3 linked regions of the Sinobacterium norvegicum genome follow. The protein of the gene in region 3 interacts with the protein of the main gene of each other region in a pairwise test. Links are inferred from orthologs where the notes say so. Each region holds a gene or a part of one and is shown on either strand. Other genes may lie near its edges. The genes, in order: L9P87_RS05805, rlmN and ftsZ.

Region 1 (7,864 bases), on a different replicon or contig from region 3:
ACCTCTTCACTGCTTTCGGCGCTGCCGCCAAAGAGCTTAAACCCTTCTACCCGTATCCCCGGCGACAGCAACTGCCACTCGCCTGAGAGGCCTTCAATACTGACCTGCAAGCCGGTTTGTTGCTCCACCTGCCCAACAATGTACTGTCGATAATCCGTTAACTTAGGCAGGTAGTATCGCCCTAAACTGACATAGGCGGCTACGAGGACAATCGACACCAGGAGCAGGTACTTTGCCGTGTGATAGGTTGGCTTTATAACGCGTTTAACCATCGATCTATTTTCTTACCGCAGAGTGAGCGTTACAGCAACACAACATCAAACTGTTCCTGGTTGTACATCGCTTCCACCTGGAAGCGAATAGAAGCATCAATAAACTCAGCCAAATCAGCGACGCTGTCAGCATCCTCATCGAGTAGGCGATCGATTACCGACTGCTCAGCCAGCACCAAAAAGTCACTCTTGTCGTAGGCCCTTGCCTCGCGCAGTATCTCTCGGAATATTTCATAGCAGACCGTTTCGGCTGATTTCAATGCGCCGCGGCCATGGCAGGCAGGACAGCTAACACATAGCACATGTTCCAAACTTTCTCGGGTACGCTTGCGGGTCATCTGCACCAGACCCAGCTCTGAAACCGTCGATATTGCCGTCTTCGCGTGATCCTTGTCCAGCACCTTATTCAGTGTGCGTAATAACTGCCGACGGTGCTCCTCATCCTTCATATCGATGAAATCGATAATAATCATACCACCGAGATTACGCACTCGCAGTTGGCGTGCCAAACAGGCAGCCGCCTCTAGGTTGGTTTTAAAAATCGTTTCTTCAAGATTACGATGACCGACAAAGGCTCCGGTATTGACGTCGATGGTGGTCAGCGCCTCGGTTTGATCGATAATCAAGTAACCGCCAGATTTTAGCGATACCTTGCGCTCCAAGCCTTTTTGAATCTCCGATTCGACACTGTAGAGATCGAAGATCGGTCGCTCACCGCGGTAGTGCTCAATTTTATTGAGAATATCGGGGACGAAATCGTGGCAAAATTCCGCCGCCTTCTGAAAAGTCTCAGTCGAGTCGATACGGATACGCTCAACCTCGGAGCGCACCATGTCACGCAACACACGAATCGCCAGCGGCAAATCCTCGTATACGGGTTTGGATGCCTTAGTCTCCGGCATCTTGCGTTCGAGGGTTTGCCACAGTCGCTTGAGGAATTGAATATCCGCTAATATCTCCGCCTCACCGATACCTTCAGCCACGGTGCGGACAATAAAGCCGCCACCGCTTTTGTTGTCACTCTCTACCTGACCTGACTCGCTGTCTACGACCGCGATACCGGCATTGACCAGCTCTTTTAGGCGGTTGCGCTCGTCGACATCGTCGATGCGCTGTGAGATACCTATATGATCACTCTGTGGCATATAGACCAAATAACGGGAGGAGACCGACAACTGTGTCGTCACCCGCGCCCCCTTGGTGCCCAACGGGTCTTTCACCACTTGGACATAGAGACGCTGACCATCGTGGACTAAATCGCGAATGTTGAGCTCCTCGCCCTTGTCAGCGGCACTGAGTTTCTCACTGCGACCGACGATATCACTGGCGTGAATAAAACTGGCTTTTTCCAAACCAATATCAACAAAGGCTGCCTGCATGCCGGGCAGCACTCTGACGACCTTGCCACAGTAAATATTACCGACAATGCCGCGGCTGCTGGTACGCTCGATATAGACCTCTTGCAACACACCATTTTCGATCACAGCCGCCCGCGTCTCGGACGGGGTTACATTGATTAGAATCTCTTCACTCATACGCTGTTACCACCTGTAATATTGTTGACGGGAGAAAAAACACCGTCTTTTTATGGCTTTATAATCACTATACTACCAGCAAGAGAGGCCAAACTGCTGCAGTAAAAATTCTGTTTCTGCCAGTGGTAGGCCGACGACACCGGTATAACTGCCACTGAGGTGCTCAACAAATAGACCACCCTTACCCTGAATACCATAACTGCCGGCCTTATCCGCCGGCTCGCCACTGTGCCAATAGGCGGAAATCTCCGACGCACTGATTGCCCGGAATGTAACGTCGGTAATACTGACCAATGCCTGCTGTTGCCGATGGTCGACGACGGCAACACTGGTCATCACCTGGTGTTGTGACGACGACAGCCTCGTCAGCATCGCCGTGGCATCGGCCTGATCAACGGGCTTGCCCAAAATCTGTCCATCGATGACAACACAGGTGTCAGAGCCCAATACCGGTCTCATCGGCCGGCCACTGCTGGCAATCAAAGATTGAACCGCCACCGCCTTGGCCAGAGCTAGTCGCTCGACATAATCTCTCGGACTCTCACTGTCCAGCGGCGTCTCATCGATATCGGCCACCACGCGCTCGAAGCTCACTCCGGCCTGTTGCAAAAGTTCGGCGCGACGTGGCGAGGCTGAGGCGAGGTAAATAGCAAAATCAGTAGCCATTAAGTGACCCTAAAACGACGGCGAGTAGCGCGCATAAAAACCATAAACCATGGCCAGATAATCGCACTGCAAAATGCCGATATTAAGAAGTGTAGCGAGGGTGGGTGACTGCTGCCAAAACTCTGCACCCATCGGCCAATCATCGCCGACAACCCCACCAAGATAAAGACCAACATAGCCTGCTGCCACAGCGAGAAATTTCGCATACGCTGGTATACATTGAGACAAATATAACTGACCACCACCAGGGCCAGCGCATTTTGCCCCATGATTTCACCGCGCAGGCCATCGAGCAACAAACCCAGTATAAAGGCCGTGCCAACACCGACACGATGCGGCAGCGCCATCACCCAGTAAATTAAAAACATCACCAGCCACTCGGGGCGAGCGAACACCAGCCAGTGCGGCATCGGCACCACCGCCAGCAAAAATGCGATGGCAAAACTACCGTAAATCACCCACCGCCCCTGTGCCTCTATCATTGCGCAGCCTGGGTTGCTGTGGTCAAGTCACCGCTGTTGTCGCGATGAAAGACCAGCAAGACATGGCGGGTACGATCGAGCTGAGCGGTTGGAATGGCGCGAACAATCAAAAACGGCAAGCCCGGATTGTGGATAACAGAGCTGACGCGAGCCACCGGATAGCCTTCGGGAAAACGACCACCGAGGCCAGAGCTGACCAATAAATCGCCATTTTGGATATCCGTTGTCGCCGCCACATGGTGCAATTGCAACTCGTCGGTAAGACCAACGCCGTCGGCAATCGAGCGAACACCGTTACGATTCACCTGAACCGGCACCGCGTGACTGGCATCGGTAATCAACAACAGTCGGCTGGTTTTGAGGCTGACACTGACGATTTGGCCAATCACTCCGTTAGCCTCCAACACCGGCTGCCCAATGTAGACACCGTCCTCAGAGCCCTTATTGATAATTACTTGCTGCGCCTGGGGATTCGGCAGTACGCCGATAATTTCAGCGACAACCACATCGCTACGCAATAAGGCCGAGGAGTTAAGCAGCTCACGCAGACGCACATTTTCCGCCGCCAGAGAGGCCAATTTTAAAACCCGCCCCTTTAACACCAAGGCCTCTGCCTTGAGCGCGTCGTTTTCCTCGATCAAGTCAGAGCGACTCATTGAGTGTTTATTGGTCCAGAGCGACAGCTGCACAGGTAAATCCGTCAACCAATAGGCCGGCGCGGTAATCACCGACGTCACATAGCGGGCTACACCGAGCTTCTCTGTACGATAATCGAAGGCCACGAGTACCATGGCCAATATTGCCAATATCACTACTTTCGCCCCGACAGACGGAGTCTTTCCAAATAGCGGTTTGATGACATTCCCCGATCATTAGTTATCTGGTAATAAAACAAAGGCCGATCATCTGATCAGCCCCGGCTACTATAACATCTTACCCAAACACCGATTACTCGGTAGAGAGTAGATCAAGATTGTGCACATCCATAATCTCTAGCGCACGTCCGCCGCCGCGAGCAACACAGGTCAACGGATCATCGGCGACGACGACAGGCAGGCCAGTCTCTTCGGTCAGTAGCATGTCGAGGTTACGCAGCAGCGCACCACCGCCAGTCAACACAATACCGGTCTCGGCGATATCGGCGGCCAATTCTGGTGGCGACTGCTCGAGTGCGCCTTTCACCGCCTGCACAATCCCCATTAGCGGGTCCTGTAGGGCTTCGCGAATTTCGCTGCTATTAAGGGAGAAGCTGCGAGGAATACCCTCGGCCAAGTTACGACCACGGACATCGATCTCGTGCACATCACCGCTGTCGAAGGCCGAGCCAATTTCGGTCTTAATACGCTCTGCCGTGGCATCACCGATCAGGCTGCCGTAGTGACGACGCACATGAGAGACAATGGCCTCGTCGAAACGGTCACCACCAATACGAACGGATTCAGCATAGACCACACCGTTCAAGGACAATATGGCGATTTCGGTGGTACCACCACCGATATCGACAACCATTGAACCGGTTGCCTCTTCAACACGCAGACCTGCACCAATCGCTGCGGCCATCGGTTCTTCTATTAAACGTACTTCGCGAGCACCTGCACTGAGAGCCGATTCACGAATAGCGCGTCGCTCAACCTGCGTCGATTCACAGGGCACACAAATCAATACTCGAGGGCTGGGACGCATAAAGCTGTTCTCGTGCACTTTGGAAATAAAGTGCTGCAGCATTTTTTCAGTCACCTGGAAATCGGCGATAACACCGTCTTTCAGAGGGCGAATGGCCGTGATATTACCCGGTGTACGACCGAGCATACGCTTGGCGTCAGCACCGACGGCTTCGATTGTTTTTTGGCCATTATGGTTACGGATGGCAACCACCGAAGGTTCATCGAGTACGATACCCTGATCGCGAACATAAATAAGAGTGTTCGCCGTCCCTAGGTCTATCGACAAATCATTGGAGAATAGACCACGAATTCGCTTAAGCATTGCTAGTAGTTACCTTAAATTTGAAGGTTCGCTATCGACGCGATAGGCCGGGTGTAACGGAGATATCATGCGGCAAGCATTGACTCACCGCGTGAGATTCGTGCAATCTGCCCAACTGCGAACAATAAGGCGAAACATCAACATGGTGTTGAAAACTGCAGAATCTCATCAACCGCCGGAAATTCACCTGTTAAGGCCGGTAAAAAACGCGTTTTGATAAAAAAAACGAACTAAAACTGTAATCTCTGCCACTTTAGCAACGGTGGGGATTTTGAGCAAGCGGCAAATATGTTAACTTTAGCGGTTTGTAGCACCGGTAGACAGTTTTACAGCGATTCGCATCCACCCCTAGCAAACGTTAGAATAGCGAATACTGAACTCAGTCACATTTTTACCGGTCAAAAATGACTTTTAGCGGAGATACAAACATGGCAATCGACTTACAAGAGATCGAACAAGTTGCCCGCTTATCCAGAATTAAACTCGATGGCGCAATGGCCGATGAGGTCACTCAAAAAGTGGGCAGTATTCTGCAGATGATCGACCAAATGCAAAGCGTCGACACCTCCGATGTTGAACCAATGGCCAATCCGTTAGACGCCGTGCAGCGCTTGCGCGCCGATGACGTTACCGAGATAAACCAGCGTGACAAGTTCCAGAGCGTGGCGCCAAATGTTGAAGAGGGCCTGTACCTGGTACCCAAGGTTATCGAATAACGGCGACATACGCCGGCTTCATTGAATCAACCACAGCATCTTAGCCGCGGTGTATTCACCCCTGTTTTACAGTCGTCTAATTAGAGACAAAACATTATGCATAAACTAACCGTCGCCGAGATCATGGCGGGTTTGCGAGATAAAACATTCTCCAGTGTCGAACTCACCGAGCATTACTTACAGCGTATCGACCGTCTCGATGAACGCTTTAACAGCTTTATTACTGTTACCGCCGAACAGGCCTTGGCACAGGCAAAGGCTGCCGACACCTTGCTAGCCAACGGCAATGCCCAGCCATTAACCGGTGTGCCGATCGCCAACAAAGACATCTTTTGCACCGAGGGTGTGCGCACCAGTTGCGGTTCGAAAATGCTCGACAACTTCAAGCCACCGTACAACGCCACGGTAATCGAGCAGTTCAATCAGCAGGGTTTGGTCAGCCTGGGCAAGACCAATATGGACGAGTTCGCCATGGGCTCGAGCAACGAAAACAGCTATTACGGCGCCTGTAAAAACCCCTGGGATACCCGTACCATCCCCGGCGGTTCCTCCGGTGGTTCGGCGGCGGCGGTTGCGGCACTGCTGACCCCGGCAGCCACCGGCACCGACACCGGCGGCTCGATTCGCCAGCCAGCGGCAATGTGTGGCATTACCGGCTTGAAGCCAACCTACGGTCGTGTCTCACGCTTTGGCATGATTGCCTACGCCTCCAGCCTCGATCAGGGCGGCCCAATGGCTCGCACCGCCGAGGATACGGCGATACTGCTCAACGCCATGGCCGGCGTCGACTATAAAGACTCGACCTCGCTCGACGTGCCGACCGAGGACTATACCGCCAACCTCAACCAGCCGTTAACCGGTTTGCGTATCGGCCTGCCGAAGGAATACTTCGACACCGCCGGCCTCAACCCCGAGGTCGCCGACACCGTGCAACAGGCGATCAAAGTGTATGAATCACTTGGCGCCACGGTGAAGGAAATCAGCCTGGGCTCTACCGAACTGGCCATCCCAGCGTACTATGTTATCGCACCCGCCGAGGCCAGCACCAACCTCAGCCGCTTCGACGGCGTCCGCTACGGGCACCGCTGCGACAACCCCGTCGACCTCGAAGATCTCTACACCCGCTCCCGCGCCGAGGGCTTTGGCGCCGAGGTACAGCGTCGTATTTTGATCGGCTCCTATGTGTTGTCGGCCGGTTTCTATGATGCTTACTACCGTAAGGCACAACAGATCCGCCGCCTCATTAAAGACGACTTCACCGCCGCCTTTAATGAGGTCGATGTCATCATGAGCCCCACTGCCCCCAACCCCGCCTTTAAGATTGGCGAGAAGAGCAGCGACCCCGTCACCATGTACGCCGAGGACATTTTTACCATTGGCGTTAACATGGCCGGCCTTCCTGGCATGTCGATCCCCTGTGGCACGGTCAATGATTTACCGGTTGGTTTACAGCTTATTGGCAACTACTTGGACGAGAGCAAACTGCTCAACTGCGCCCATATGTTCCAACAGGCCACCGACTGGCACACCCACACCGCAGCGGATCTAGACTAGGAAATTACTATGCAATGGCAAACAGTTATCGGTCTGGAAATCCACGTTCAGTTGGCGACCAAGACCAAAATATTCTCCGGCTCTTCGACCGCCTTTGGCGCCGAGCCTAACACCCAAGCCAGCTTGGTTGACCTGGCGATGCCGGGCACACTGCCGGTCTTAAACATCGAGGCGGTACGCAACGCCGCCATGTTCGGCCTCGCCATCGGCGCTGACATTAATCAGCGCTCGACTTTTGACCGCAAGAACTACTTCTACCCAGACTCACCCAAGGGCTATCAGACGACCCAGATGGACGCGCCCATTGTCGGTGCCGGCATTGTGACCATCGAGCTAGAAGATGGCAGCACCAAGGATATTCGCATCCACCACGCCCACCTCGAGGAAGATGCCGGTAAGTCACTGCACGATCAGTTCCCCGGTATGTCGGGCATCGATCTCAATCGTGCTGGTACGCCGCTGATTGAAATCGTCTCTGAACCCGATATGAATACCGCCGAGGAGGCTGTGGCCTTTGCCCGGAAGATTCACGCCATTGTCACCTCGATTGGCATCGGTGATGGCGATATGTCACAGGGCTCATTGCGCTTCGACGTCAACATCTCAGTTCGCCCGGTCGGCCAGGCCGAATTCGGCACCCGTACTGAGACCAA
Region 2 (6,604 bases), on a different replicon or contig from region 3:
TTCACCGCCAGTTTCGACTCGGCGACCTCGTCATCGCCAACAAGTAATGCGTATTGCGCACCACTGTCATTAGCCTTCTTCATCTGCTTCTTAAACTTGCCACCACCACAGTGCAATTGAATCTTTTGCTTGGGCGCCAAACCGCGCAACTGCTCAACCATGGCCAAGGCCTGCGGGTAAGCGCTGTCGCCCTGCACCACAACATAGGCATCGATATCATTATTGACATGTGCAGGCACCACGTTGAGCTCTTCTAATAACAACACCAGACGCTCAACACCCATGGCAAAGCCGACCGCCGGGGTGGCCTTGCCGCCAAGCTGCTCAACCAAGCCATCGTAGCGGCCACCGGCACAGACGGTACCCTGAGCACCGAGGTGCGTGGTCACCCACTCGAAAACCGTCTTACAGTAGTAATCGAGACCTCGGACCAGGCGCGGGTTGATGGTATAACGAACACCGGCGGCATCGAGCAGTGTTTTGAGACGATCGAAGTGGGCCACTGATTCCTCATCAAGGAAATCGCTCAGCACCGGGGCGCCGTCAAGAATCGCCTGAGTCTCCGCCGACTTACTGTCGAGGATACGCAGCGGGTTAGTACCTAAGCGGCGCTGGCTATCTTCATCGAGTTGCTCTTTACGGTCGCTCAAATAATCAACCAAAGCCGCCTTAAATTTGGCACGCGACTCGGCAGAGCCTATGGTATTGAGTTCCAGCGTCACATACTGGTCAATGCCCAGTTGCTGCCATAATCTGGCAGTCAGCACCAACAGTTCGGCATCCACATCGGCTGTCGCCATGCCGAAGGTCTCAACGCCGAACTGGTGAAATTGACGCAGTCGACCTTTTTGTGGGCGCTCATGGCGAAACATCGGGCCGCAGTACCACAGACGCTGCACCTGGTTATAAAGCAAACCGTTTTGCTCTCCAGCGCGAACACAACTGGCGGTACCTTCGGGGCGCAGTGTCAAGCTGTCGCCGTTGCGGTCTTCGAAGGTGTACATTTCCTTCTCAACAATATCCGTCACCTCGCCGATGGAGCGTTTGAATAACGCGGTTTGCTCGAGAATGGGAAAACGGATTTCCTGATAGGAATAACTTTTTAACAAATCGGCAACGGTTTTTTCTAAATACTGCCATACCGGTGTAGAGGCTGGGACATTGTCGTTCATACCGCGAATAGATTGTATTTTTGCCACGTTTTTATCTTCCAAAAATCAGTTCTTTAAAAACAAATAAACAGGTGACTGAGCACCTGTTCTAATCCTGCCAGCGAGCGTAATCAGCTAGCTTTTTACAATGATGTCGTCGAGCTCAGATTGTCGCTTAGCCGCCTTCTCCCGAATCAGCTCCTCTAGTGTGTCGACCAGGTTTTCCTGACCGATTTTGTGGTCGGTTTTACCGTCGATAAAAATCATATTGCTGGGCGTGCCGCCGGTCAAACCGATATCGGCAACCTTGGCCTCTCCGGGACCATTGACAATACAACCGATTACCGCAACATCGAGCGGCGTCATGATATCTTCGACTCGACCCTCTAACTCATTCATGGTGCCGACAACATCGAAATTTTGGCGCGAACAACTCGGGCAGGCAATAAAGTTGATACCCTTGGTGCGCAGCTTCAGGCTTCTCAAAATATCGAAGCCAACTTTGACCTCATGCACCGGGTCAGCAGCCAAGGAAATACGCATGGTATCGCCGATCCCGTCCATCAACAGCATACCTAAACCGACAGAGGACTTAACCGTACCGGAGCGCAGGCCGCCGGCCTCAGTAATCCCCAAGTGCAGCGGCTGATCAATTTGTGTGGCAATACGACGATAGGCATCGACCGCCATAAAAACGTCCGAGGCCTTCATGCTCAATTTAAACTGCTGAAAATCGAGTTTGTCGAGTATATCAATGTGGTGCATGGCTGATTCGACCATCGCCTCAGCCGTAGGCTCCTTGTACTTACGCAATAATTCACGTTCAAGGGAGCCGGCATTCACACCAATACGGATAGGAATATTCTTATCACGGGCGCAGGCAACAACTTCACGAACCTTGTCATCACGGCCAATATTACCGGGGTTGATACGCAGACAATCGACACCCAACTCGGCAACCCGCAGCGCAATTTTGTGATCGAAGTGAATATCGGCCACCAGCGGCACGTTGACCTGTTGGCGAATCTTGCCAAAGGCCTCGGCGGCATCCATGGTGGGCACAGAAACTCGTACGATATCGGCACCGGCCTCAGTAATCGCTTGAATCTGAGCCACCGTGGCACTGATATCGCAGGTCTCAGTGTTGGTCATGCTCTGTACTGAAATCGGTGCATCGCCGCCGACGGCAACATCGCCGACCATAATCTGGCGTGACACTCTACGCTTAATTGGGGACTCGAAATTCATTAACTGGCCTTTCCGACGGTTAATTTGGCAGTTTTCTTGCCGCTCCGGGCAACCACCTCAACATTTTCACCATTGTACGTTAATCTGACTGCGCCGACCTTACCAATTACCAATTGATAGGGGGCAATGCCGTCAAATTCAACCTGATCGCCCTGCTTTTTAATACCAGACAACAGTCTCTTGCCACTGCCATCGCGCACCTCTACCCAGCACTCATCATCGAAATACATCGATAGACGCTGGTCAGGTAAGACCTGTTCGACAACCTCACTGCCACTGTCGTCAGTCAGCAGTGGCTGCTCGTCTAATACCAGTGGCTCAACCTCTGTTACTAGGGCTGGCTCAGACTCGACAACAACGGGCTGAGACAATGACTCAACTACTGTGTCTCCGCTGGCCGTCAACACTTTCACCTCGTTGGTAGTGGTTACCTCACGGCTGACAGGCTCACCGGAGAACAACCAAAAGGCACCACCAATACAAACACTTAACACAACTAACAGCCAAAGAGGTGAGCCACTATGGCGCTTATGTATTGATAGCTGCGGTTTGGTAATCGAGCGTTTCTCTTGTTTCTTAGGAAGTTGCTCGCGATAGCGCCGCTGCACCTCATCGACATCCAAACCCAATAACAAGGCATAGTTTTTCAAATAACCTAGGACAAAGACACTGCTACCGATGGCCTGATAATTCTCAATCTCAATGGCGGCGACATTCTTCTGTGTAATACACAGGTGCAGCGCAACATCTTCAATGCTCAGGCCCTTTGCTCTACGGGCATCAGATAACAACTGCCCCACATGCACGTTTTCAGCGATGGGCTGATCGGCATTATTGATTTCTGGCACGGCGCTGATACTCCAAATATTCAGGGCTGTCTGGGAATAAACTCTTCAGCGCCAGGGCTTGGCTGGCCTGGGCGTTCTGGTCACCGTTTTCAACGGCTAATTTAATCCCCAGCAACAAACTGGACGGGCTGGGCTGGCCCTTTTTATTACGATACTCGCTGTAAAGCACCTGCGATTTATCATATTGGCCGTTGCCATAGTACAGCTTGGCCAGTTCGATATAGCTTGCCGGGTTGTTACGATCCAATGCGATGGAGCGCTCAAAAGCCTGTTCGGCGGGTGCGAAGCGTTGTTGCACCAAGCGACATTGGCCCAGGTTATAATAGGCACCAGCGCGGCGATCGTAGGTGCCATCTGCCACCACAGTCTGCCATTGATCACAGGCCTCATCGGTGCGGCCGAGTTTGAATAACATGCCGGCATAGTTGTTTCTTGCCGTGCTGTAACCCGGATCGATATTCAGCAAATCCAGATAGGACTTTTCAGCCAACTCCAGCTCTCCCGTCATGCTATAGCTGAGAGCCAAGGCATTATGAGCAGGAATTGATTTCGGGTCCAACTCCAGCGCTCGGTTGAGGTGGCGCTGGGCTGCACCAACCTGACCATCGGACAAGTAGGTCATCGCCGCCTTCACATGATCGTTGACAGCTTTCTCAGCATTGACTTCACGACCATCGACAGAGGTTTGCTCAACACTCATGCACCCTCCAGCCGATAGCAACACCGATGCAGTGACCAGTGTTGCGAAAAATTTAACCAGCCTCGAGGGCTTTAAGCTGTTCATATAACGCTCCGAATTATTGTAATTTTGTCGCCATAGGCAGCAGAAGCATAGTCGCCGTGTAACTTATTCAACAATCTTAATAATGTCTTGCTGGTCTTCGATACCACGAGCGGCACGGTGTCTGGCCGCACGCTTGGTACGATCTTTGACATCACCCACTAATTGGCCGCAGGCTGCATCGATATCATCGCCTCGGGTCGTGCGTACGGTGACAACATAACCGTCATGTTGCAAAATCTTGCGGAAACGATCAAGTGCTGTATTTGAAACTCGCTTATAATCACTCATGGAGAATGGATTAAACGGAATTAAGTTGATTTTACAAGGCGTTTGCTTAAGCAACTGGGACAGTTGATGGGCGTGTTCGGCACGGTCATTAACCCCGTTGATCAAGGTGTATTCTATGGTGACCACACGTTTTTTATCCGGCAGTGAATCCATATAACGCTGCACGGTATCCAGCAGCATTTCTATCGGATACTTTTTGTTGATCGGAACTAATTCGCTGCGCAACTCGTTGACCGGTGCATGCAATGAAATCGCCAGCGATACATCTGTCAGGCCGATCATCTTCTCCAGCGCCGGCACCACGCCGGAGGTCGACAATGTTACACGACGCTTCGATATACCGTAACCGAGGTCGTCCATCATCAGATCCATCGATTGCATGACATTATCGAAGTTTAGTAATGGCTCGCCCATGCCCATCATCACCACATTGGTGACAACACGACCGTTACCCGATTTAAAACCGTCGAAAGAGCGCAGTGCCAACCACACCTGACCAATAATCTCCGCAGCGGTTAAATCACGCTGAAACCCCTGTTTACCCGTTGAGCAGAAGCTGCAATCGAGAGAGCAGCCGACCTGGGAGGAGACGCAAAGCGTACCGCGTCCATCTTCCGGGATAAACACCGTTTCAATCAAACCGTTCTCATCCGTGCGCAACACCCACTTACGCGTGCCATCCTTCGAGGTTTCCTCACTGACAACTTCCGGCGCACGTATTTCAGCCACGGCATTTAACTTAGCCCGCAACGACTTACTGAGATTAGTCATTTCATCGAAGTCGGTCACACCGTGATGGTGGATCCATTTCGACAACTGCTCAGCACGAAAAGGCTTCTCATCAACGGCCTTGAGGAAACTGCGCAGCTTCTGCTGCGACAGACCGAGTAGGTTGATTTTTGGCTCCGCCACAGCCTCGGCGGCATTGGTAAAATCGGGGTTGCTGGATTCGCTCATAAAACACCTAATTCGATCATCAAAATTCTATGATATTTACTAGCCATCGGGAAAAATTACCCGAGGTAGAAATAACAACGGAGGCCAAGCCTCCGAATTGCCTATATAAAGTATAGGGCTTTTATCCACTTAGCGGCACCTAAGCACCGCTATTTTGCAAACTCACAAGAGCTTAGCGTGGACAGATTTCATCTTCTGCGAAGAAGTATGCAATTTCACGAGCAGCAGATTCAACAGCATCTGAACCGTGAACAGCATTGGCATCGATAGAGCTGGCGAAGTCTGCGCGGATAGTACCGGCATCGGCTTCAGCGGGGTTAGTCGCACCCATTAGGTCGCGGTTTTTCAATACTGCGCCTTCACCTTCAAGCACCTGAACACAAACAGGGCCAGAGGTCATGAACTCAACCAAGGCTGGGAAGAAAGGACGCTCTTTGTGTTCAGCGTAAAAACCTTCTGCTTTTTCCTGGCTTAACTGAACCATTTTAGCGGCAACAATTTGCAGACCGTTCTTTTCGAAACGGCTGTAGATTTCACCAACAACATTTTTAGCAACGGCGTCAGGTTTTACAATAGATAGAGTGCGTTCGATAGCCACGTAGACTTCTCCCAATTTTAGATTATTTAACCCGAGGTGACTCGAGTCGTTAAATTTTTATATCAAGCCAGCAAGCGGCCGATTTGAGGCGGCGATTATACCGGCACTGCTGGCAAATTAGTATCTGTAGAGACCGCAAAAGACACAGTTAATGACAAATAATCACTATCACAGGATATTTAGCATACTTAACACCGAATCTCACGGGCCAGACAGCAAAACACCGCGGTTTTGTCGCGGTGCTTTAGTATGCCTCAGCTTGTATACACTAAGCCTACTCTGCTTCGTCGATCCACGCCTGTTGAATGGCCTCTAATACCTTTTCACCACAGCGATCTGCATCGCCTTCAAACTCTGGCAAATCCATAACCCACTGACGCAAATCGGTAAATCGGACCCCCTTGGGGTCTACATCCGGGTGAGCCTCATACAACTCAATCGCAATATCCAGCACATCAGTCCACTGCATTACTTTATACCTTATTCATTAATGATTTTCAGAGACTTGGTTGATCGTGTATTTCGGAATCTCAACCACCAAATTTTCTTCGCCTACAACAGCCTGACAACTCAGGCGCGAATCCGGCTCCAGCCCCCACGCCTTATCGAGAAAGTCCTCTTCTAGCTCATCGGCCTCATCCATCGAGTCGAAACCCTCACGAATAACCACATGGCAGGTGGTACAGGCACAGGACATCTCACAGGCGTGCTCGATTTCAATATCGTTTTC
Region 3 (7,751 bases):
TAGAAGCGGTTATTGTTGATGCGCCGTTAGAACAGGTCAGCGAGAATGATATACGTGCCGTCATACTGCCTTATATGGAGCAAGATTTTTATGGTATAGCGCTTGCTCAGTTACAGCTCGATCTCACCTCTCTTCCGTGGGTGGATACAGCAGTCATTAAGCGGCAGTGGCCCAATAAAATATCGGTCACTTTGCTGGAAAAGACTGTTATAGCACGCTGGGGTGAGAGTCAATTGCTGACTCAAAAAGGCAATATGTTTACGCCAGAGAGAATGATAAAACCATTATTACTGCCAGAATTGGCTGGCCCAGACGGTATGCAAGTCAGAGTAATGGAATTATATTTGGAACTAACGCTATTGCTAGGTAATATTGAGCCTAAAATAACGCGCCTGGCAGTAGATGAGCGCTATAATTGGACGTTAGTACTGGATAATGATGTTCGTTTGATCTTGGGTAATGAATTGATGGTTGAGCGCCTTAGACGCTTTGTGACCTTATATTCAGAATTGAAATCACAGCCACAGTCTATAGACTATGTCGATTTTCGGCACGCAAATGGCTTTGCAGTGGGCTGGAAGAATAATAAAATGAAAAATGCTAATGGCTGATTTAAATTATAGATGCAATAGCAAGCCATTTGGGCTTGGGAGAAACCGGGATGACTAACCCTCAACAGGGAAAAATGATAGTAGGCCTTGATATTGGAACCAATAAGGTTGTTGCTATTGTGGGTGAGATTGGTGCAGACGGCGGCGTTGAAATTGTCGGTCTGGGATCACATCAGTCCCGCGGTTTAAAAAAGGGTGTTGTGGTAAATATCGAGTCGACGGTCCAATCCATACAGCGTGCTATAGAAGAAGCCGAGTTGATGGCGGGCTGCCAAATACACTCTGTCTATGCCGGTATTGCCGGCAGCCATATTAATAGTTTAAATTCGCACGGCATCGTTGCGATACGAGATCGTGAAGTGTATCCCCTGGATATCGACCGTGTCATCGATGCGGCACAAGCGGTGGCAGTGCCGGCTGATCAAAAAGTTCTACATATATTGCCGCAGGAGTATGCCATTGATAATCAAGAGGGCATTAAAGAGCCTCTGGGAATGTCTGGTGTTCGTCTAGAAGCTAAAGTGCACTTGGTGACCTGTGCTGTTAACGCCGCTCAAAACATTGAAAAGTGTATTCGCCGCTGTGGACTAGAGGTTGACGATATTATTTTAGAGCAACTGGCCTCTAGCTACTCAGTATTGACCGATGATGAGAAAGAACTGGGCGTTTGTATTGTTGATATCGGCGGGGGAACCAGTGATATTGCGATCTTTACCGAGGGTTCAATCAAGCACACTGGCGTTATTCCTATTGCCGGTGACCAAGTCACTAACGATATTGCGATGGCATTGCGGACCCCGACACAGCATGCTGAAGAAATTAAAATAAAATATGCCTGCGCTTTAACGCAACTTGCCGGCGCCGATGAAACAATTAAAGTGCCCAGTGTGGGAGATCGTCCGCCGAGGAATCTATCGCGCCAGGCATTGGCCGAGGTGGTTGAGCCTCGCTACGATGAGCTATTTACGCTGGTTCAGGCTGAAATTCGCCGCAGCGGCTTTGAGGACATGATTCCCGCTGGTATCGTATTGACGGGTGGCACCTCGAAGATAGAGGGCGCTATTGAATTGGCGGAAGAGATATTTCATGCGCCGGTTCGTTTGGGGTATCCGACCAATATCAGTGGTTTAAAAGATATAGTAAGAAACCCTGTGTATGCGACAGGGGTTGGTTTGCTGCAGTATGCGGTGGATCAGCAGGGTGAAAGCGGCATCGTACAAAAAGAAAGGCAATCGCTGAGCTTTGTCGAGCGTGCCAAACAGTGGTTCCATGGAAATTTTTAAAGCGTTGTAACAGCACCAGCAACAGTGCAGATATAAAAGGGAGAACATTATGTTCGAGATGGTAGATAACGTACCGCAGAGTGCGGTAATTAAAGTCATTGGTGTCGGTGGAGGCGGTGGTAACGCTGTCAAACACATGATTACCAATAATGTTGATGGCGTCGATTTTATCTGCGCTAACACGGATGCACAGGCATTAGCTGATGTGGCCACGAAGACTGTCCTGCAGTTAGGCGGCGCTGTCACCAAAGGACTTGGTGCCGGTGCAAACCCTGCTGTTGGTCGTCAGGCTGCGATGGATGATCGTGAGCGCATTGCAGAAGTGTTAGATGGCGCTGATATGGTCTTTATTACCGCCGGTATGGGTGGTGGTACGGGTACTGGGGCGGCGCCGGTTGTCGCTGAAGTAGCTCGTGAAATGGGGATTTTGACCGTTGCTGTAGTGACCAAGCCGTTCCCATTCGAAGGCCGCAAACGAATGAAGATTGCTGACGAAGGCCTGAAAGAGCTGGGCGAGCATGTTGACTCATTGATTACCATCCCGAACGAGAAACTACTGTCGGTGTTGGGAAAGACCACATCGTTGCTCGATGCCTTTAAGGCCGCCAATGATGTTCTGTTAGGTGCGGTTCAAGGTATTGCCGATTTGATTATCCGCCCGGGTATGATCAATGTCGATTTCGCCGACGTGAAGACTGTCATGTCTGAAATGGGTATGGCGATGATGGGCACGGGCACTGCAACCGGCGACAATCGTGCGCAGGAAGCGGCTGAGGCAGCAATTCGCAGTCCGCTGCTGGAAGATGTGAATCTGCAGGGTGCACGCGGTATCTTGGTAAACATTACCGCAGGCTTGGATCTGTCGCTGGGTGAATTTACCGATGTCGGCGACACGGTTGAAGACTTTGCCTCTGATAATGCGACTGTTGTTGTCGGTACGGTTATTGACGCGGAGATGTCTGACGAGATCCGTGTGACTGTTGTTGCAACAGGCCTCGGCGATGATCTGCAGGAAGTGCCGGTCAAGCCTGTGGTGGACAACACACGAAAGTCTAATGGGCTGCCGAACTACAATGAGCTGGACCGACCAACGGTAATGCGTAAGCGAACAACAGATGCACTCAGCCCTAAGGCTGCAGCTGTTCCTGAGCCGAGCACTGCTGGCGCCGACAAAGACATGGAATATCTTGATATTCCAGCCTTTCTTCGTCGACAGGCCGATTAGTCCTAATGGGGTAAACCGTGGCGATTTGGTATCAGGATTTTATTCTGGTATAATCGCCGCCCCCCGCAATGCATGTGCAGTTTCTTGCGGGCATTCATAAGGTTAAAGAGTCGATGATTAAGCAACGTACGCTTCGAAATGCGATAAGAGCAACAGGTGTTGGTCTTCATACAGGTCAGAAAGTATATCTGAACCTCAAGCCAGCCCCTGCTAATACGGGCATTATTTTCCGTCGTGTGGATCTTGATCCCGTGGTTGAAATTCATGCCAAAGCCGACAATGTCGGCGATACAACGCTGTCTACCACCTTGGTAAATGGTGATGTACGTGTGTCTACCGTAGAGCATTTGTTGTCTGCAATGGCAGGTCTCGGCATCGATAATGCCTATATTGAATTAACCGCACCTGAAGTGCCGATTATGGACGGCAGTGCAGGTCCTTTTGTCTTTTTGATCCAGTCCGCTGGTATCGAAGAACAGAATGCGGTGAAGAAGTTTATCCGTATTAAACGCCCGATTACCGTGACCGATGGAGATAAGGTAGCCAGCTTCCTCCCTTTTGATGGCTTCAAAGTATCCTTCGCAATCGATTTTGATCACCCGGTGTTTAAAGGACGTAAAGTCGATGCCGAAGTTGATTTCTCCAGCACCTCGTTTGTGAAAGAAGTCAGCCGTGCGCGCACCTTTGGTTTTATGCATGAGATAGAATATTTACGCTCCAAGGGCTTGGCCCAGGGTGGTAGTGTTGATAATGCTATTGTTGTTGATGAATACCGTATCCTCAATGAAGGCGGTCTTCGCTATGAAGATGAGTTCGTCAAGCATAAAATCCTTGATGCCATCGGCGATTTATACCTGTTGGGTAACAGCCTAATCGGTGAGTTTAAGGCGTTTAAGTCAGGCCATGCGTTGAATAATGCGCTGTTGCATCAATTGATTGCAGAGCAAGATGCATGGGAAGTGGTGACTTTTGAAGATGGTGCAGAGTCGCCAATTTCATATATTAATGCGGCGGCTGTTGCGTCGTAAGCATTAGCAAATCATGATACAGGGGGCTTTAGGCCCCTTGTTTCGTATTTATTCATGAGAAAAAAGCTCGATAGGGATGGCGGCTGAAGTACTCCAAGTAGATTAGTTCGATTTATGAAGATAATTGTCGTAAGTGATCGTGGAGACCGTACCCACTCTTTTCACTTGAATAAACTGACACGGTATGGCGCGGCAGCCTTGCTGCTGTCATTGATCGTGGCGGTCAGTTTTTTCAGTTACAAGCTCTACTCGTTGAATTCGCAGGACGGATTTCAGCAGCAGGCTAATCAAACATGGTCGGTAAGACTTGATCGTCAACGCGGCGATATTGCCGATATACAGCAGCAGGCTGAGCGCGATTTGTCGGCTTTAACCTTGCAGATTGCCGATATTCAAAGCCGTTTGGTGCGTATCGATGCCTTGGGTCAACGTGTGGCTGAGGCTGCAAAGCTTGCAAAAGGCGAGTTTGACTTTAGTCGTAAGCCGGCTGTTGGTGGCCCAAGCTCGGCTGATGGCGATGCCACGCTTAATTATCAGCCGCCAGCCTTTATGGATTTAATTAACCAGCTCAACGCAGAGCTGAATGATCGGGAGCGTCAGCTCAAAATAATTAATGACATCATGGTGAACCGTGAGCAGAGCAGCGAAAGCTTTTTATCGGGTCGTCCGATTAAAAAAGGCTGGCTGTCCTCGCCTTTCGGTCGTCGTACAGACCCTTTTAACGGACGCATAGCGATGCACAATGGTGTCGATTTTGCTGGTGAGGAAGGCTCTAAGGTCATTGCTGTTGCTGCCGGTGTGGTGACATTTGAAGGGCGTATGAGTGGTTACGGAAATATGGTCGAACTGACTCACAGTAACGGTTACAAGACTCGCTATGCCCATAATGCCACACACCTTGTCAAAGTGGGGGATGTGGTTAAGAAGGGTGACCCTATTACCTTGATGGGCTCAACTGGTCGCTCAACCGGACCGCATGTGCACTTTGAGGTGTTGAGAAACGACGTCAAAGTCGACCCCTCTCGCTATATTTATCGCGCCAGTCGCTAGCCAGTTTAAATACCGAGCCCTTGGGACCACCCCAGGGGCTTTTTTTTGTTGTAAAAATGCCGTTTTTGTCCAGTAAATATGCTGGCTTGATTAAATAACCAGCATAATTGACAGTTGGTGATTTAAGCTCTTGCGAAACGTTGATGTATGGGTAAAACTGTAACGCTTTAAAATACTACCCGCTATTTTGGTTGTGCTGTATTAAGAGGGGAAAACCCCCCAGGTTTAACGAAGGTTATTATGATTGTTCGCTTGTTGAGAAAGATTCTAGGTACTAAAAACGATCGTGAACTGAAGCGAATGCGCAAGGTCGTTATTCAGGTTAACGGCTTTGAAGAATCGATGGCTGGCTTAGATGATGCGCAACTCTGCGCTAAGACAGGCGAGTTCAAACAGCGATTAAGCGATGGCGAAAGTCTCGATCAAATTCTACCCGAAGCCTTTGCCGTCTGTCGTGAAGCGAGTCAGCGGGTGATGGGGATGCGTCACTTTGATACCCAGCTAATCGGTGGTTTGACCCTGCATGAGGGTCGTATAGCAGAGATGCGGACGGGTGAGGGTAAAACCCTGGTGGCGACACTGCCGGTCTATTTAAATGCACTTGCCGGCGAAGGTGTCCACGTTGTTACCGTTAACGACTATTTGGCGGCTCGTGATGCAAACTGGATGCGCCCGTTATATGAATTCTTAGGGTTGAGTGTCGGCGTTGTTGTACCTCAGCAGGATCCGACCACCAAGCGTCAGGCCTATGCCAGCGATATTATTTATGGCACCAACAACGAATTTGGCTTCGATTATCTACGCGACAATATGTCGTTTTCAGCAGAGGAGCGCTTTCAGCGTGGCCGTAGTTTTGCCATTATCGACGAGGTCGACTCAATTCTCATCGATGAGGCCCGTACACCGCTGATTATTTCAGGCCCTTCTGAAGATCACTCTGAGCTTTATCGTAAGATTAACACCTTTATTCCGCAGCTAACCGCAGCCGTTATTGAAGAAGAGGGTGTCGAGCCTGTCGAGGGTGATTACACGCTGGATGAAAAGTCGCGTCAGATTGAATTAACGGAGGTTGGTCATACGGCGGTTGAGCAATGGCTGATCGCTAATAATATGCTGAAGGAGGGTGATAGCCTCTACTCGAGCACCAACCTCACCTTGTTGCATCACGTCCATACTGCGCTCAAAGCTCACGTGTTGTTTAAGGCCGATGTTGATTATATTGTTCAGGACAACGAGATCGTACTCATCGATGAGCACACTGGCCGTACCATGGCCGGTCGTCGTTTATCGGAGGGCCTACACCAGGCGATAGAAGCCAAAGAAGGTGTTGAGGTTCAGGCTGAGAGCCAAACACTGGCCTCGACAACCTTCCAGAACTATTTCCGTCTATACGACAAGCTGGCGGGTATGACCGGTACTGCAGATACTGAGGCCTTTGAATTTAATCAGATTTATGGCTTGGATGTGGTTGTTATACCCACCAACAAAGATGTTCTGCGTAAGGATTTGAACGACTTAATCTACCTCAGTAAAGAAGAGAAATTGAATGCTGTGGTGGAAGATATTCGCGAGTATCAGGCGAAGAAAGTGCCGATCCTGGTCGGTACCGCCTCGATAGAGTCGTCGGAAGAGCTTCACGCATTGCTGGTGAAAAGTAAGATTGAACACCAGGTATTGAACGCCAAGTTCCACGCCAAAGAGGCTGATATTATCGCTCAAGCAGGCCGCCCTGGTGCGGTGACCATTGCGACTAATATGGCTGGCCGTGGTACCGATATTGTATTGGGCGGTAATCTCGAATCTGAGATTGCAGCACTGAAAAACCCAACCGAAGATAAGATTGCCGAGCTAACCAAGGCCTGGGAAGAGCGTCACCAAGCGGTGCTTGATGCGGGTGGCTTACACATTATCGGTACGGAACGTCACGAATCTCGTCGTATTGATAACCAGTTACGTGGCCGTGCGGGTCGTCAGGGTGATCCCGGTTTGTCGCGTTTTTATCTGTCGCTGGAAGATAACCTGATGCGGATCTTTGCCTCAGAACGAGTGAAGAACTTCATGCAGGCGTTAGGCATGGAAAAGGGTGAGGCAATTGAACACCGCATGGTGACCAATGCCATCGAAAAAGCGCAGCGTAAGGTCGAAGGACGCAACTTCGATATGCGTAAGCAGTTGCTAGAGTTTGATGATGTGGCCAATGACCAGCGTCAGGTTATTTACGAGCAACGTAACCACCTACTAGAAGCCGAAGAGGTCGGTGAGATGCTGACCACTATCCGCGAAGACGTTGTCAGCGAGTTGGTGACTAATTATGTGCCCCCGCAAAGTATTGAAGAGCAGTGGGATGTACCGGCCCTAGAATCACAGTTAAAAGCTGATTTCGATTTGGAGTTGGCGGTTCAGCAGTGGCTGGACGACGACGACGACCTTCACGGCGACAGCCTGCATCAAAAGCTGGTCGAAACTGTCGAGCAGGCGTATCAGCAAAAGAGTGAAATTGTTGGGCCACAGATGCGACAGTTTGAGAAACACATTATGTTGCAGGTGTTGGATT

Evidence for each region.
Region 1: the proteins of ftsZ (region 3) and L9P87_RS05805 interact in binary tests that used the Escherichia coli proteins (3 or more experiments, as listed by UniProt). The link is inferred for Sinobacterium norvegicum from one-to-one orthologs.
Region 2: the proteins of ftsZ (region 3) and rlmN interact in binary tests that used the Escherichia coli proteins (3 or more experiments, as listed by UniProt). The link is inferred for Sinobacterium norvegicum from one-to-one orthologs.

The regions. Positions count from the first base shown.
Region 1 is NZ_CAKLPX010000001.1:1,313,786-1,321,649, forward strand. What follows is about bases 2,923-5,868. They hold L9P87_RS05805 (rod shape-determining protein), read right to left. Parts: upstream 4,942-5,868; coding sequence 3,904-4,941; downstream 2,923-3,903. Other genes in these bases: mreD (rod shape-determining protein MreD), read right to left, coding at 2,923-2,955; mreC (rod shape-determining protein MreC), read right to left, coding at 2,952-3,812; gatC (Asp-tRNA(Asn)/Glu-tRNA(Gln) amidotransferase subunit GatC), read left to right, coding at 5,370-5,657; gatA (Asp-tRNA(Asn)/Glu-tRNA(Gln) amidotransferase subunit GatA), read left to right, coding at 5,754-5,868. In the rest of the region: L9P87_RS05780 (YhdP family protein), read right to left, coding at 1-272; rng (ribonuclease G), read right to left, coding at 302-1,807; L9P87_RS05790 (Maf family protein), read right to left, coding at 1,880-2,473; more of mreD, read right to left, coding at 2,473-2,922; more of gatA, read left to right, coding at 5,869-7,211; Asp-tRNA(Asn)/Glu-tRNA(Gln) amidotransferase subunit GatB, read left to right, coding at 7,221-7,864. UniProt on the Escherichia coli protein: Forms membrane-associated dynamic filaments that are essential for cell shape determination. Acts by regulating cell wall synthesis and cell elongation, and thus cell shape.
Region 2 is NZ_CAKLPX010000003.1:397,313-403,916, reverse strand. Bases 3,186-6,074 are described here. They hold rlmN (dual-specificity RNA methyltransferase RlmN), read right to left. Parts: upstream 5,277-6,074; coding sequence 4,095-5,276; downstream 3,186-4,094. Other genes in these bases: ndk (nucleoside-diphosphate kinase), read right to left, coding at 5,449-5,874; pilW (type IV pilus biogenesis/stability protein PilW), read right to left, coding at 3,231-4,031; L9P87_RS13830 (RodZ domain-containing protein), read right to left, coding at 3,186-3,247. Outside these bases: hisS (histidine--tRNA ligase), read right to left, coding at 1-1,199; ispG (flavodoxin-dependent (E)-4-hydroxy-3-methylbut-2-enyl-diphosphate synthase), read right to left, coding at 1,287-2,399; more of L9P87_RS13830, read right to left, coding at 2,399-3,185; Fe-S cluster assembly protein IscX, read right to left, coding at 6,149-6,343; fdx (ISC system 2Fe-2S type ferredoxin), read right to left, coding at 6,362-6,604.
Region 3 is NZ_CAKLPX010000005.1:18,953-26,703, forward strand. What follows is about bases 1,199-4,031. They hold ftsZ (cell division protein FtsZ), read left to right. Parts: upstream 1,199-1,943; coding sequence 1,944-3,119; downstream 3,120-4,031. Other genes in these bases: ftsA (cell division protein FtsA), read left to right, coding at 1,199-1,894; lpxC (UDP-3-O-acyl-N-acetylglucosamine deacetylase), read left to right, coding at 3,233-4,031. In the rest of the region: L9P87_RS16420 (cell division protein FtsQ/DivIB), read left to right, coding at 1-611; more of ftsA, read left to right, coding at 662-1,198; more of lpxC, read left to right, coding at 4,032-4,147; L9P87_RS16440 (M23 family metallopeptidase), read left to right, coding at 4,262-5,197; preprotein translocase subunit SecA, read left to right, coding at 5,438-7,751. UniProt on the Escherichia coli protein: Essential cell division protein that forms a contractile ring structure (Z ring) at the future cell division site. The regulation of the ring assembly controls the timing and the location of cell division.